3 regions of the Xanthomonas sp. CFBP 8152 genome follow, and region 1 is predicted to be linked to each of the others. Evidence: predicted binding sites of a transcription regulator. Region 1 holds the regulator's gene; each other region holds the start of a gene.

Region 1 (4,154 bases):
CGCGCTGCCGCAGATCCTGCCGCCGGCCGCGTTGCCGCCGCTGGTGGTCGCCCCGCCGGCCCTGGCCGCGGTGCCGGTCGCCGCCGCCCCGGCGCCGCAGAACGATGAAGAACTCAAGCAGCTGCGCGGCGAGCTGGCGCTGATGCGGCAGATGATCGAGCGCGAAATGAACCGCCTCACCGACGAGCGCCTGCGTGGCTCACCGGTGCGTGCGCAGGCCCTGGAACTGATGGACGACTACGGCTTCGACGCCGGCCTGATCCGCGACGTGGCACTGCAGATCCCGGCCGATACCGAATTGCACCGCGGCCGCGGGCTGATGCTGGGGCTGCTGTCCAAGCGCCTGCCGGTGGCCCCGGTCGACCCGCTGGAACGCGGCGGCGTGATCGCCCTGGTCGGCCCGACCGGCGCCGGCAAGACCACCACCATCGCCAAGCTCGCCCAGCGCTTCGCCGCCCAGCACGCCCCGCGCGACGTGGCCCTGGTCACCACCGACACCCAGCGCGTCGGCGGCCGCGAGCAGCTGCACAGCTACGGCCGTCAGCTCGGCATCGCCGTGCACGAGGCCGACAGCGCCGGGAGCCTGCTGGAACTGCTCGAGCGCCTGCGCGACTACAAGCTGGTGCTGATCGACACCGCCGGCATGGGCCAGCGCGACCGCGCCCTGGCCGCGCAGCTGAACTGGCTGCGCGCCGCGCACCAGGTCACCTCGCTGCTGGTGTTGCCTGCCAACGCGCACTTTTCCGACCTCGACGAGGTCGTGCGCCGCTTCGCCCACGCCAAGCCCCAGGGCGTGGTGCTGACCAAACTTGACGAGACCGGCCGCTTCGGTAGTGCGCTGTCGGTCGTCGTCGATCACCAAATGCCCATCACCTGGGTGACTGACGGACAGCGGGTCCCCGACGACCTGCACCGCGCCAATGCCGCCAGTCTCGTTCTTCGCCTTGAAGATTTGCGGCGCGCTGCCGATAAGCCCTGTACTCCGGAGCACAACCATGCAGTCGCGTGAATACGCCAAGCTGACCAACGCCTTCCCCCTGTCGGCGACCCGTCCCGAGCCCCTGGGCCCGGTGCGCACCATCGCCGTGACCGGCGGCAAGGGCGGCGTGGGGAAAACCAACATCTCCGCCAACCTTGCCGTGGCCTTGGCCGACATGGGCAAGCGCACCCTGCTGCTGGATGCCGACCTGGGCCTGGCCAACCTGGACGTGGTGCTGGGCCTGTCGCCCAAGTACACCCTGGCCGACCTGATCGCCGGCCGCTGCACGCTGGATGAAGTGATCATCGAAGGCCCCGGCGGCGTGCTGGTGGTCCCGGCCGCTTCCGGTCGCCGCCATATGGCCGAACTGGCCCCCGCCCAGCACATCGGCCTGGTCAACGTGTTCTCCGAACTGGAACGCGACCTGGACGTGATGGTCATCGACACCGCCGCCGGCATCACCGACAGCGTGCTGACCTTCTGCCAGGCCGCGCAGGACACCGTGGTGGTGGTCTGCGACGAACCGGCCTCCATCACCGACGCCTACGCGCTGATCAAGGTGCTCTCGCGCGAGCGTGGCGTGGACCGCCTGCAGATCATCGCCAACATGGTGCGCGACCCCAACGAAGGCCGCCTGCTGTACGACAAGCTGTCGCGGGTGTGCGAAAAGTTCCTCGGCGACGTGTCGCTGAACTACCTCGGCCACGTGCCGCAGGACGATTGGTTGCGTCTGTCGGTGCAGCGCCAGCAACCGGTCATCAAGGCCTACCCCGCCAGTCCGTCGGCGCAGGCCATCGCAGAAATCGCTCGCCGTACCTCGCGCTGGCAGGCCCCCACGGTGCCGCGCGGCAATGTCGAGTTCTTCGTCGAACGCATCATCCAACGGGGAGTGGCCGCATGAGCACCGCCACCGCAACAGCCAGCGCGCAGTACCGCGCCGTGCAGCGCAACAACGCCAACGATATCGTCACCCAACACGCCGACCTGGTGCGCCGCATCGCCCACCATCTGGCCGCGCGCCTGCCGGCGAGCGTGGAAGTGGACGATCTGATCCAGGCCGGCATGATCGGCCTGATCGAAGCCTCGCGCAGTTACGACTCAGAGCAGGGCGCCTCGTTCGAGACCTATGCCTCGATCCGCATCCGTGGCTCGATGATCGACGAGATCCGCCGGGGCGACTGGGTACCGCGGTCGGTGCACCGTCGCGCACGCGACGCTGCCGCTGCCGTCCGCAAGATCGAACAGCACACCGGCCGCGCCGCCGCTGCCACCGAAGTGGCCGCCGCGATGGAAATACCGCTGCCCGATTACCTGCGTCTGATGGAAGATGCCGCCCGCGGCCAGGTGCTGAGCCTGGAGTCGCGGATCGAGGATCATGGCGAGCTGGACACCACCGCCAAGGGTGGCCCCAATCCGCAGCAGATGATGGAGCGTGGCGAATTCGGCCGCGAGCTGGGCAAGGCGATCGGCCAGTTGCCCGAGCGCGAGCAGCTGGTGCTGTCGCTCTACTACGAACAGGAATTGAACCTGAAAGAAATCGGCGCCGTGCTCGGTGTCAGCGAATCGCGCGTCTGCCAGATCCATGGCCAGGCGGTGGTACGTCTGCGCGGCCGCCTCAAGGTCTTCGAACTGGCCGACGCCGGTGTCGAAATTGACGAATAATTTTTCGTGTTAGGAGCTTGATGTGAACAAGAACATGCGGATTTTGATCGTGGACGACTTCTCGACGATGCGACGCATCGTCAAGAATCTGTTGGGCGATCTTGGCTTCACCAATACCGCAGAGGCCGAAGACGGCAACAGCGCGTTGGCTGCGTTGCGGTCCGGCCCGTTCGATTTCGTGGTCACCGACTGGAACATGCCTGGCATGACCGGCATCGACCTGCTGCGCAACATCCGCGCCGACGCCAAGCTCAAGCACCTGCCGGTGATGATGGTGACTGCCGAAGCCAAGCGCGAGCAGATCATCGAAGCGGCCCAGTGCGGCGTGAACGGCTACATCATCAAGCCGTTCACCGCGCAGACGCTGGAAGAGAAACTGGGCAAGGTATTCGAACGTCTGGCGGCGACCGCCTGATGAACGTCACCGTGGACACCAATGCCGAACGCGCCGCGTTGATCGACCGCCTGCAGGGCGCGCTCGATGCACTGGAAAGCGGTGACGAAGCTGCGTGGAAGCGCGAGGTCGACCACCTCGCCGCCCTGCGCACGCGCCCGATGATGCAGGGCCTGAGCCGGCTCGCGCGCGAACTCGGTCAGGCGCTGGGCGAGTTGCCCACCGTGCCCGAAGAGGCCGGCGAGCTGGACGATGCCTGCTCGCGCCTGGACCACGTGGTGGAAATGACCGAGAAGGCCAGCCATCGCACGCTGGATCTGGTCGAGGAATGCCGTGAGCTGGCCAACCAGCTACGCGACGGCGGTCTGAATCAGGACCAGGGCGCGCTGATGGACAAGATGCGCCACAACCTGACCGAGCTGTCGCTGGCGCAGAGCTACCAGGACCTGAGTGGGCAGATCATCCGGCGCGTGGCCGGCATCGTCCGGCGCGTGCACGAGGGTTTCGGTGCGCTCGGCCTGCCGCCGAAGAATCCAGAGCCGAAGAAAGACGACGGCGGTCTTGCCGGTCCTGCAGTCAAGGGCCTGGACCGTCACGCGGTGTCGCAGGACGACGCCGATGACCTGCTGTCCGGATTGGGGCTGTAACCATGAGTGCTGTTCCAGACGATATTGCTGCCGATTTCATCGTCGAGGCCCAGGAAATCCTGGATCGCCTCGGCGAACAGCTGGTGTCGCTGGAGCAGGCACCGGACGAAGCCGATCAGCTCAATGCGGTATTCCGCGGCTTTCACACGCTCAAGGGCGGCGCCGGCTTTCTGGCGATCAAGCCCATGGTCGAGCTCTGCCACGCCGCCGAGGAAACCCTGGGCATGGCGCGCTCCGGCCAGGCAGTGTTGCAGGCGCATCACTTCGATGCCGCGCAGCAGTCGCTGGATTACCTGCAGGCCATGCTGGATGCAATGGGCTCGGGCGAAGCCGTGCCGCATGCACCGGCCTCGCTGATTGCGCAGTTCGATGCCAAGAGCGGCCCGCCGGCGGTCAAGGCCGCGCCCAAGGCCGCCGCCGCAGCGCCCGCACCCGACGACGCACATGGCGCCGCTGCGCCCGGCGCCAAGGC
Region 2 (4,154 bases), on a different contig from region 1:
GCTTCTGGAACGCCTCGTTGGCGTAGATCACGACCCGATCGGTGTCGGTGATGAAGGTGCCGGTGGAGGACTTGTCCAGTGCGGTACGGATACGCAGGTTTTCGTCGGCGACCTCCTTATCGCGTTCGATGCGTTCCTTCAGGTCGCGCTGCATACGGTGCATGGAGCGCATCAGTTCGCCCACTTCGTCCTGGCCCTGCACATTGATCTGGCCATCGAGCTTGCCGCTGGCGATTTCCGTGGCAGTGGACACCGCGCCGCGCATGCTCTTGACGATGGAACGTGCGAACAGGAACGCCAGGCCCAGGCCACCGGCAATGCCGATCAACAGCACCATCACGGTCAGCGAGACCGAGGTGGCATGAACTTTTTCTGCCTTGCTCTTGGCAGCCTGCGCCAACCTATTGTCTTCGGTGATCAACGCGGCCAGCGAATCCTTGGCCTTGTTGTGCAGGGTGCGGGTCTCGCCGACGAAGGTGTCGACGGCATCGTCGGGCAGATTGAGCTCGAGCATTTCGTCGACGCTGGCGTAGGAGGCCGATGCCTTCTTCCAGTCCGCCACGAACACGTCGAACAATTTCTTCTGTTGCGGGCTCTCGATCAGCCGGGGATAGCCCTTGATCGTGGCTTCGATTTCGCCATGGAGCCGCTTGGCGCGGACCTTGGCTTCCTGCTTGACTGAGTCGCTGGCGCGCACCAGATTTTGATAGGACGCATTTCGATATTCGCCGAGCATGCCGCGCAGATCGCCTGCCTCGCGCACGCTGGACATGGTGTTGCCGGCTAGGTCGCGGGTGACGTTATTGAGCGATGCCAGACCCGCATAGGCGATGATGCCCTGTACCAGCATGATCAGCAGCACAATGCCAAACGCCAGCATCAGCTTGGGCATCAATTTCAGATTGTTGATCCATTGCATTGACACGATTCCCCGGTAGAAGTCAGTGCGCATAACCGCAAACAGCAGATCGCCACGTGCGAGGGCGTGGCGGTCTGCGAGGCGATTACTTGATGGTGGCAAGCTTCAGGCTGGCCGGCGAGCTGACTTCGATTTCGGCCCGCGAGCTGTCGCGCTGGATCTTGCCGAGCACACAAACGTCCTTGCCTTCCAGGGTTTCCGGGGCAAAGCTGAACTTGCCGCGGTTGGCGCCGTCGATGCGGGCCGAGAAGGTGTGACGCGGGAACATGCCGCCCATGTAGAGGAAGGTGGGTTCACCTTCCGAGCTCTGGGCGTACTTGGCCTTTTCGACCTTGCCGCACACCATGCCGTCCTTGCCGACGAAACGGGTCGCCATTTCCGGCGGAATCATTTCCTGCGACTGAGCCGACAGCGTGGGAGCAACGATCAACAGAGCAGCGACGGGAAGGAGCGAGAGCAGAAATTTCATTGGGATTCTCCAGAATCAAAAGTCGAACGGTGACCCGTTTGTGTGCGCGGGCTTCTATTCAGCTATCGGCCAGCGGCCGTTCAACTTGAATTGGAAAAACGTGATTTCTATCTCACTTCAAATTCGTTGTGCGTCTCGTGTCGGGAAGCTCCCGACACCAGATGGTCTGGATCAGGCCGCTTCTTCGGCCAGCTGCTGCTGACCGAGTTCGGCGCTGTCCAGCAGGGTCTCGATATCCAGCAGGATCAGCATGCGATCGTCCTGGGTGCCGATACCCGAAATGAAGCGGGTGTCGACCGAGGCGCCGAATTCGGGGGTCGGTCGGATCTGGTCGTCGTTGAGCGGAATCACGTCCGAGACGCTGTCCACCACGATGCCGACCACGCGGTCTTCGACGTTGAGCACGATCATCACGGTAAAGGCGTCGTAGCGCGCTTCTTTCAGGCGCAACTTCAGGCGCAGGTCGATCACCGGCACGATGGTGCCGCGCAGGTTGATCACACCCTTGATGTAGTCCGGTGCGTCGGGCAGACGGGTGACCGAATCGTAGCCGCGAATTTCCTGCACTTTCAGGATGTCCACGCCGTAGTGTTCTTCGCCCAGGGCGAAGCTGAGGAATTCACCACCGGTGCCGGTGGCAGTGCTTTTGTCGTTCATGGAAACTCCGGGCGTTGCGGCTGAGTGTCGGATTGCAGCTATGGGAAAAGCATGCGGATGAGGATTGCCCTAGCAACATCGGCGCAGCGCAGGGCAACTTTAGCTGCACGCCGCCGCTGGTGCAGGTGGGTTCAGAACACGCCGCTCTTGCGCGCATTGCGCTGGCGGTCGACGCGGAAGATGTAGCGCTGGATGGTCTCGTCGGCACCGCGCGGAAGGTCGCTGAACTGCATGCCGACGCGGAAACCTTCGCTGCCGTTGGGCAGGGTCTGCTTGTACTGGCTGCACACCGTCAGCGGCAGGGTGATCGGCGCGGTGCCGGGCAACTGCAGCGTGCAATCGCGATAGGTGCGCTGCGGTTCGAGCAAGGGCATGCCATCGGTGAGCGAGACCGCCAGGCCGCCGCTGCTGATATCGATCACGCGCAGCTGCAGATTGAGATTGCCGCCTTGTGCCTGGTCCTGGCGGATGATGCAGACGGGCGAGTCGGTGATCGGCGTTTCCAGCCGGTACGACTCGCGACGCTGCAGGTGATACATCGCCTCGGGCAGGTCGGCGCGGAAGGCGACGTGGATGTCGCGTTCCAGCCGGTCGGGCGTTTCCAGCCGGAACCGGATGCTGACCCGCTCCAGTTGCGCGTAGCACAGCAGGTACTTGGCGTCCTGGATGGCGCGGTTGGAGGCCTCGTTATGACTGCCGTCCAGAATGACGCAGTCGTCGTCTTCGTCCACCTCGAGTACGGCGGTGGGCACGGCCATGTCGCGCCCGGCCACATGCATGGTCACGATGGCACGCTGGTCGAGCAACTGGCGCAGCAGGCCACGGATCTGCCGTTTGTTGCGCAGCAGATAGCGCTCGTCACCTTCGGCGAGGTGGTCGACGTCGTGGTCCAGCTCGGAGGTATCGCCTTGGGACATGGGCACAAGCACAGTAGATGTGGGAAGACGTCGGAACGGTTGTCCCGGCGTCGCCCTGATATCGGCGGCAACGCCGAATCCTTAAGGGCGGCTGAAAAAAGACGAAAGCGTGAAGCCTCGGTCGCCTTGGGCGGGGTGGTCCGAGGGACCGGACAGTGCGGATGGATCGGTTCCGCAGCGGCGGACCTGCGCCCGTGCTGCCGGGCCCTTGTCCGCCACCATCGCGGGACAGGCGGTGAATCCGTGCATGGTCGGGCAGGGTGCCGACGGACAGCTTCGCCGCCATGCGTGGCCCGAGGCCTGTCGACGCCCGGAACAAAAAAAGGGCCGCTTCCCTCGCTAGGAAGCGACCCTCAAGATTCGTTGACCGAATCAACTACGCTCGAATGGTGTTTCTGGAGACTGCGGTTGGTACGTGTTACGAGTTGCAGTGGGGCTCAGAACTCCTGCCAGTCGCTGGGACCGGCCGTGGCTGCCGCTGTCGCCGTACCGGCGGTGCTACGGCGTGGCGCTGCGTGGCTGCCGGCACGTGCGGCCGGGCGGGCGGCGAAGCGTGTATTGACCGGCGTAGCCAGCATCGATGACGGCTGAGGCGCGGCCTGGCCCTGCTCGACGATCTTGAACACGGCGACCGCCTCGGTGAGCTGCTGGGCCTGTTCTTCCATCGCGCGAGCGGCGGCGGTGGCTTCTTCCACCAGCGCGGCGTTCTGCTGGGTGGTCTCGTCCATGTGGGTGACGGTCTGGTTGACCTGTTCGATGCCGGCCGACTGTTCCTGCGAGGCGGCGGAAATCTCGCCCATGATGTTGGTGACACGCTGCACGCTGGCCACGATCTCGGCCATGGTCTTGCCGGCCTGATCCACCAACTGCGAACCGTCGGCCACACGCTGCACGGAGTCGTCGATCAGGCTCTTGATCTCCTTGGCCGCTGCGGACGAACGCTGTGCCAGGGTGCGCACCTCGGAGGCGACCACCGCAAAGCCGCGGCCCTGGTCGCCGGCACGCGCTGCTTCCACGGCGGCATTCAGGGCCAGGATGTTGGTCTGGAACGAAATGCCGTCGATGACGCTGATGATGTCGGCAATGCGCTTGGACGCGGCCTCGATGCCGCTCATGGTGTCGACCACCTTGCTGACCACCGCGCCACCCTGCGAGGCCACGCTGGCGGCACCGATTGCAAGTTGATTGGCCT
Region 3 (4,154 bases), on a different contig from region 1:
GAAGAACGGATTGCCGGTGCCGGCGGCGAAGATCGCGATGCGGCCCTTCTCCAGATGACGGATCGCGCGACGGCGGATGAAGTCCTCGCAGACATCGTTGATCTTGATCGCGCTCATCACGCGGACCTTGGCGCCGAGCTTTTCCAGCGCGTCCTGCATCGCCAGCGCATTGATCACGGTGGCCAGCATGCCCATGTGGTCGCCGGTGACGCGGTCCATGCCGCTGGCGGCCAGGCCGGCGCCGCGGAAGATGTTGCCGCCGCCGATCACCAGCGCGACCTGCGCGCCGGCCTGTTGGGCCTCGATCACTTCGTGGGCCAGGCGATTGATGACCTTGGGATCGATGCCGTAATCCCCGTCTCCCATCAGCGCCTCCCCGGAAAGTTTGAGAAGAATGCGGCGATAGGCAAGTTCGGACATGGGAAAAACCTCGGTGTGGGGGGATCGGCAAACGCCGGCAAGTCTAGCGGAAGCCTGTCACCGGGCGTGGTAAAAATTCGGTATCGGGGACGACGTGACGCGTTGCTCAGTGCGCGCGCGGAGGCTGCGGCGTCGGCACATCGGTCGCATCGTAGGCGGTGACGCGGTTGCGGCCGCGATGTTTGGAGCGATACAGCGTGCTGTCGGCGGCCTGCAGCAGATGCTCGATGCTGTCGAACTGCCGGTCGCCACCGCCGTGGGTGGCCAGTCCTGCCGAGAAGGTGATGTGCAACGGGCCGCCCTGTAGTTGCGCCATCGGCGTGCGCGCGGTTTCGGCCAGGATGCGCTCGACCACCATCAATGCCGCCTCTGCCGCGGTATTTGGCAGGATCACCAGGAATTCCTCGCCGCCATAGCGGGCGACCAGGTCGCTGGTGCGCACCATGCGTTGCAGCGTCTGCGCAAAATTGCGTAGCACCTCGTCGCCGACCAGATGGCCATACGCATCGTTGACGCGCTTGAAGTCGTCCAGGTCGATGAAGGCGATCGACAGTGGCCAGTTCTGCCGCGATGCCAGCTCGAACTCATGCGCGAGCGCAGTGCCCAGCTGATGGCGATTGAACACGCCGGTCAACGCATCGCGGCTGGCCTGTTCGGCCAGGTGGCGCATGCGGTTTTCCGATTCGTCGGCATGCCTGCGCGCTTCGGCCACATCCTGCAATTCGCGCAGGCTGCGCAGCATCGCCAATTCGCGCGCCTGCTCGAAGATCATCTGGATGTGCTCGGGTTGCGGCACGCGGATGTCGAACAGGGCCTCCAGTTCGGGCAGCGACTCGGCGATGCGTTCGATCACTTTTTCGAAGCGTTCGGCATCCAGTTCCAGCACGTCCTGCGCCTGTCGCTGCGCGCGTTCGGTGGCGGCCACGGCGCTGGCCGACAGCCAGATGTCTGCCAGGCGTCCGGACAGCGCGACACAGGCCATGAAGGGCTCCAGGCTGGTCAGCTCCTCCTCGCTTTGCGCGATGGCGTTCTGCAGGTACGGCGGCAATTGCCAGTGATGCGCGAGCCATGCGCCGACCTCGGCATGGGTGGCGCCCAGATGCGCGCGTTCGGCATCCAGCAGCGCGGTGTTGTCGGGTGCTTGTTCCAGGAGCGGCGCATACAGTTGGGGCACGCCCTGCAGCAGGGCAAGCTTGCCGATGTCCTGCAACAGGCCGGCCAGCATGAGTTCTTCGGGTTTGCGGATGCCGTAGGCCTGCCCGAGGATGCGACTGGCCAGCGCACACAGGCCGGCCCGGCGCCAGATGCGCTCGTGCAGCGGATGTGCGGTGAACGTGCTGCGCACGCCGTGTACCATCGAAAACCCCAGCGCCAGACTCAGGGTCGCATTGAGGCCGAGCATGGCCAGCGCCTGGCCAAGGTTGTCGATGCGGCGGCGGCTGGCGTACAACGGCGAATTGGCAACGCGCAGCATGCGCGCGCTCAATGCCATGTCCATGCCGATGACGTTGGCCGTGGTGGTCATGTCCACGTCGGGGTCCTGCGCCAGCTCGATGACGCGCAGCGCGACGCCGGGAGGCGAGGGCAGGTTGCGGCAGTAATGCAGGGCGGCCTGTAGATCTGGTTGCATGGGTCATCGCCGGCGGTGAGCGCAAGCATACCGCCGCGCTCGTTAATGGGGCACGCCATGCTCCGCCATCGCCGCGCTGCAGCGCGTGCGTGATGGACGCGAAAGCTTGGTCGGCATCAAGGTTTAGCGGCAGCGGCAACGACATCTGTAGAGTTGAGGCCGGTTGTGTGCCCGGCGGATGCGTTCGCTTCAGTTTCGGGAGCGGAAAGGGGGCAGCTGCGGGCAAAAAAAAGCCGCGGCAGGCCGCGGCTTCTTCTGTGCAGTGGCGAGGATCAGGCCAGTCCGGCCTGCTTCATCACTTCGGCGGCGTAGTCTTCCACCACCTTCTCGATGCCTTCGCCAACGGCAAGGCGCTGGAAACCGACCACGTCCGCACCGGCGGCCTTGACGGCCTGCTCGACGGTCTGGTCGGTGTTCAGCACGTACGGCTGGCCATACAGCGTCACTTCGTTGACGATCTTGCTGATCTTGCCGCTGATGATCTTTTCCAGGATATCGGCCGGCTTGGCCTTGTCCTTCTCGGACATCTTGGCCAGTTCGATTTCCTTTTCCTTGGCGACGAACTCGGCGGGAACATCGGAGGCCTTGACGTGCGGCGGGTTCATCGCGGCAATGTGCATGGCGATGCCACGGGCCAGTTCGATGTCGCCACCCTTCAGCTCGACCAGCACGCCGATGCGACCGCCGTGCACGTAGGCCGCAACGTTGTTGGCGCTGTCGATGCGAACCAGGCGACGCACCTGCAGGTTCTCGCCGACCTTGGCGATGACCGCTGCGCGACGCTCTTCGATGGTTTCGCCGCTGTCGAGCTTGACGCTCTTGAGCGCTTCGGCATCGGCTGCGTCCGAGTTCAGTGCGGCGGTGGCCACGGTCTCGGTGAAGGCCAGGAAGTTCTCGTCCTTGGCGACGAAGTCGGTCTCGGAGTTGACTTCGACCAGCACGGCCTTGCCGCCGGCCTGTGCGGTGGCGATGCGGCCTTCGGCGGCAACGCGGTCAGCCTTCTTGTCGGCCTTGGCCAGGCCCGACTTGCGCAGCCATTCGGCAGCGGCGTCGATGTCGCCTGCGTTTTCGACGAGTGCCTTCTTGCACTCCATCATGCCGGCGCCGGTGCGCTCGCGCAGTTCCTTGACCAGGGAAGCAGTGATTTCCATGGAATTACCTCATATGGACGAATGCGTGCGGCGGAGTTCCGCCAGTAGGAGACGGCGCAGCCATGCCGGCCGCCCCCGTAGAAATGTTCAGTGGCCTCGGCGACGGGGCGCAGTGGACCCGTCGGGGCTGCGGCCGCACAGCATGGTGCGGCCGCATTGCAGGCCGATTACTCGGCAGCCGGAGCGGCGGCGTCGGCCGGTGCGTCAGCCTTCTTGTCGCCCTTCTTGGCCGGAGCGCGACGGCCCTTGCCTTCGTCGGCGGACTCGGCGGAGAACTCTTCTTCGCGAACCGAAGCGGAGTTCGGCGCAGCAGCCTTGCCTTCCAGCACGGCGTCGGCAGCGGCGCGTGCATACAGCTGCACGGCACGGATGGCGTCGTCGTTGCCCGGGATGGCGTAGTCGACCAGGGCCGGATCGTAGTTGGTGTCGACCACCGCGATCACCGGAATGCCGAGCTTCTTGGCTTCCTTGATGGCGATGTCTTCATGGCCGATGTCGATCACGAAGATCGCGTCAGGCAGACGGTTCATTTCCTTGATGCCGCCCAGCGAAGCGTCCAGCTTCTCGCGCTCGCGGCGCAGGCCCAGCACTTCGTGCTTGACCAGCTTGTCGAAGGTGCCGTCGGTCTCGGCCGACTCCAGTTCCTTCAGGCGGGCGACCGACTGCTTGACGGTACGGAAGTTGGTCAGCGTGCCGCCCAGCCAGCGCTGGGTCATGAACGGCATGCCGCAACGCTCGGCTTCTTCCTTGATGGACTCGCGCGCGCTGCGCTTGGTGCCCAGGAACAGCACGGTGCCGCGCTTCTGCGCGATCGAGGAGAGGAAGTTCATCGCGTCATTGAAGAGCGGAACGGTCTTCTCGAGGTTGATGATGTGGATCTTGCCGCGCGCGCCGAAGATGTACGGCGCCATCTTGGGGTTCCAGTAGCGGGTCTGGTGGCCGAAATGGACGCC

Evidence for each region. The regulator FliA, encoded in region 1, starts transcription of late flagellar genes. The targets are predictions, from matches to a motif close to TAAAGTTTNNCNNNCNNNGGCCGATAA.
Region 2: a site for FliA is predicted at 2,121-2,147, ahead of FHT09_RS18345 (chemotaxis protein CheW). Genes of this name have one in related genera too.
Region 3: a site for FliA is predicted at 2,174-2,200, ahead of FHT09_RS14015 (GGDEF domain-containing protein). Genes of this name have one in related genera too.

The regions. Positions count from the first base shown of each region.
Region 1 is NZ_JACHNO010000005.1:166,675-170,828, forward strand. It holds gene flhF (flagellar biosynthesis protein FlhF) at 1-1,009, shown strand, start outside; gene FHT09_RS17900 (MinD/ParA family protein) at 996-1,880, shown strand; gene FHT09_RS17905 (RNA polymerase sigma factor FliA) at 1,877-2,641, shown strand; gene cheY (chemotaxis response regulator CheY) at 2,664-3,056, shown strand; gene FHT09_RS17915 (protein phosphatase CheZ) at 3,056-3,682, shown strand; gene FHT09_RS17920 (chemotaxis protein CheA) at 3,685-4,154, shown strand, end outside.
Region 2 is NZ_JACHNO010000006.1:111,786-115,939, forward strand. It holds gene FHT09_RS18335 (methyl-accepting chemotaxis protein) at 1-919, opposite strand, end outside; gene FHT09_RS18340 (hypothetical protein) at 1,005-1,388, opposite strand; gene FHT09_RS18345 (chemotaxis protein CheW) at 1,560-2,045, opposite strand; gene FHT09_RS18350 (flagellar brake protein) at 2,177-2,962, opposite strand; gene FHT09_RS18355 (methyl-accepting chemotaxis protein) at 3,400-4,154, opposite strand, start outside.
Region 3 is NZ_JACHNO010000003.1:525,765-529,918, forward strand. It holds gene pyrH (UMP kinase) at 1-420, opposite strand, end outside; gene FHT09_RS14015 (GGDEF domain-containing protein) at 527-2,050, opposite strand; gene tsf (translation elongation factor Ts) at 2,323-3,201, opposite strand; gene rpsB (30S ribosomal protein S2) at 3,369-4,154, opposite strand, start outside.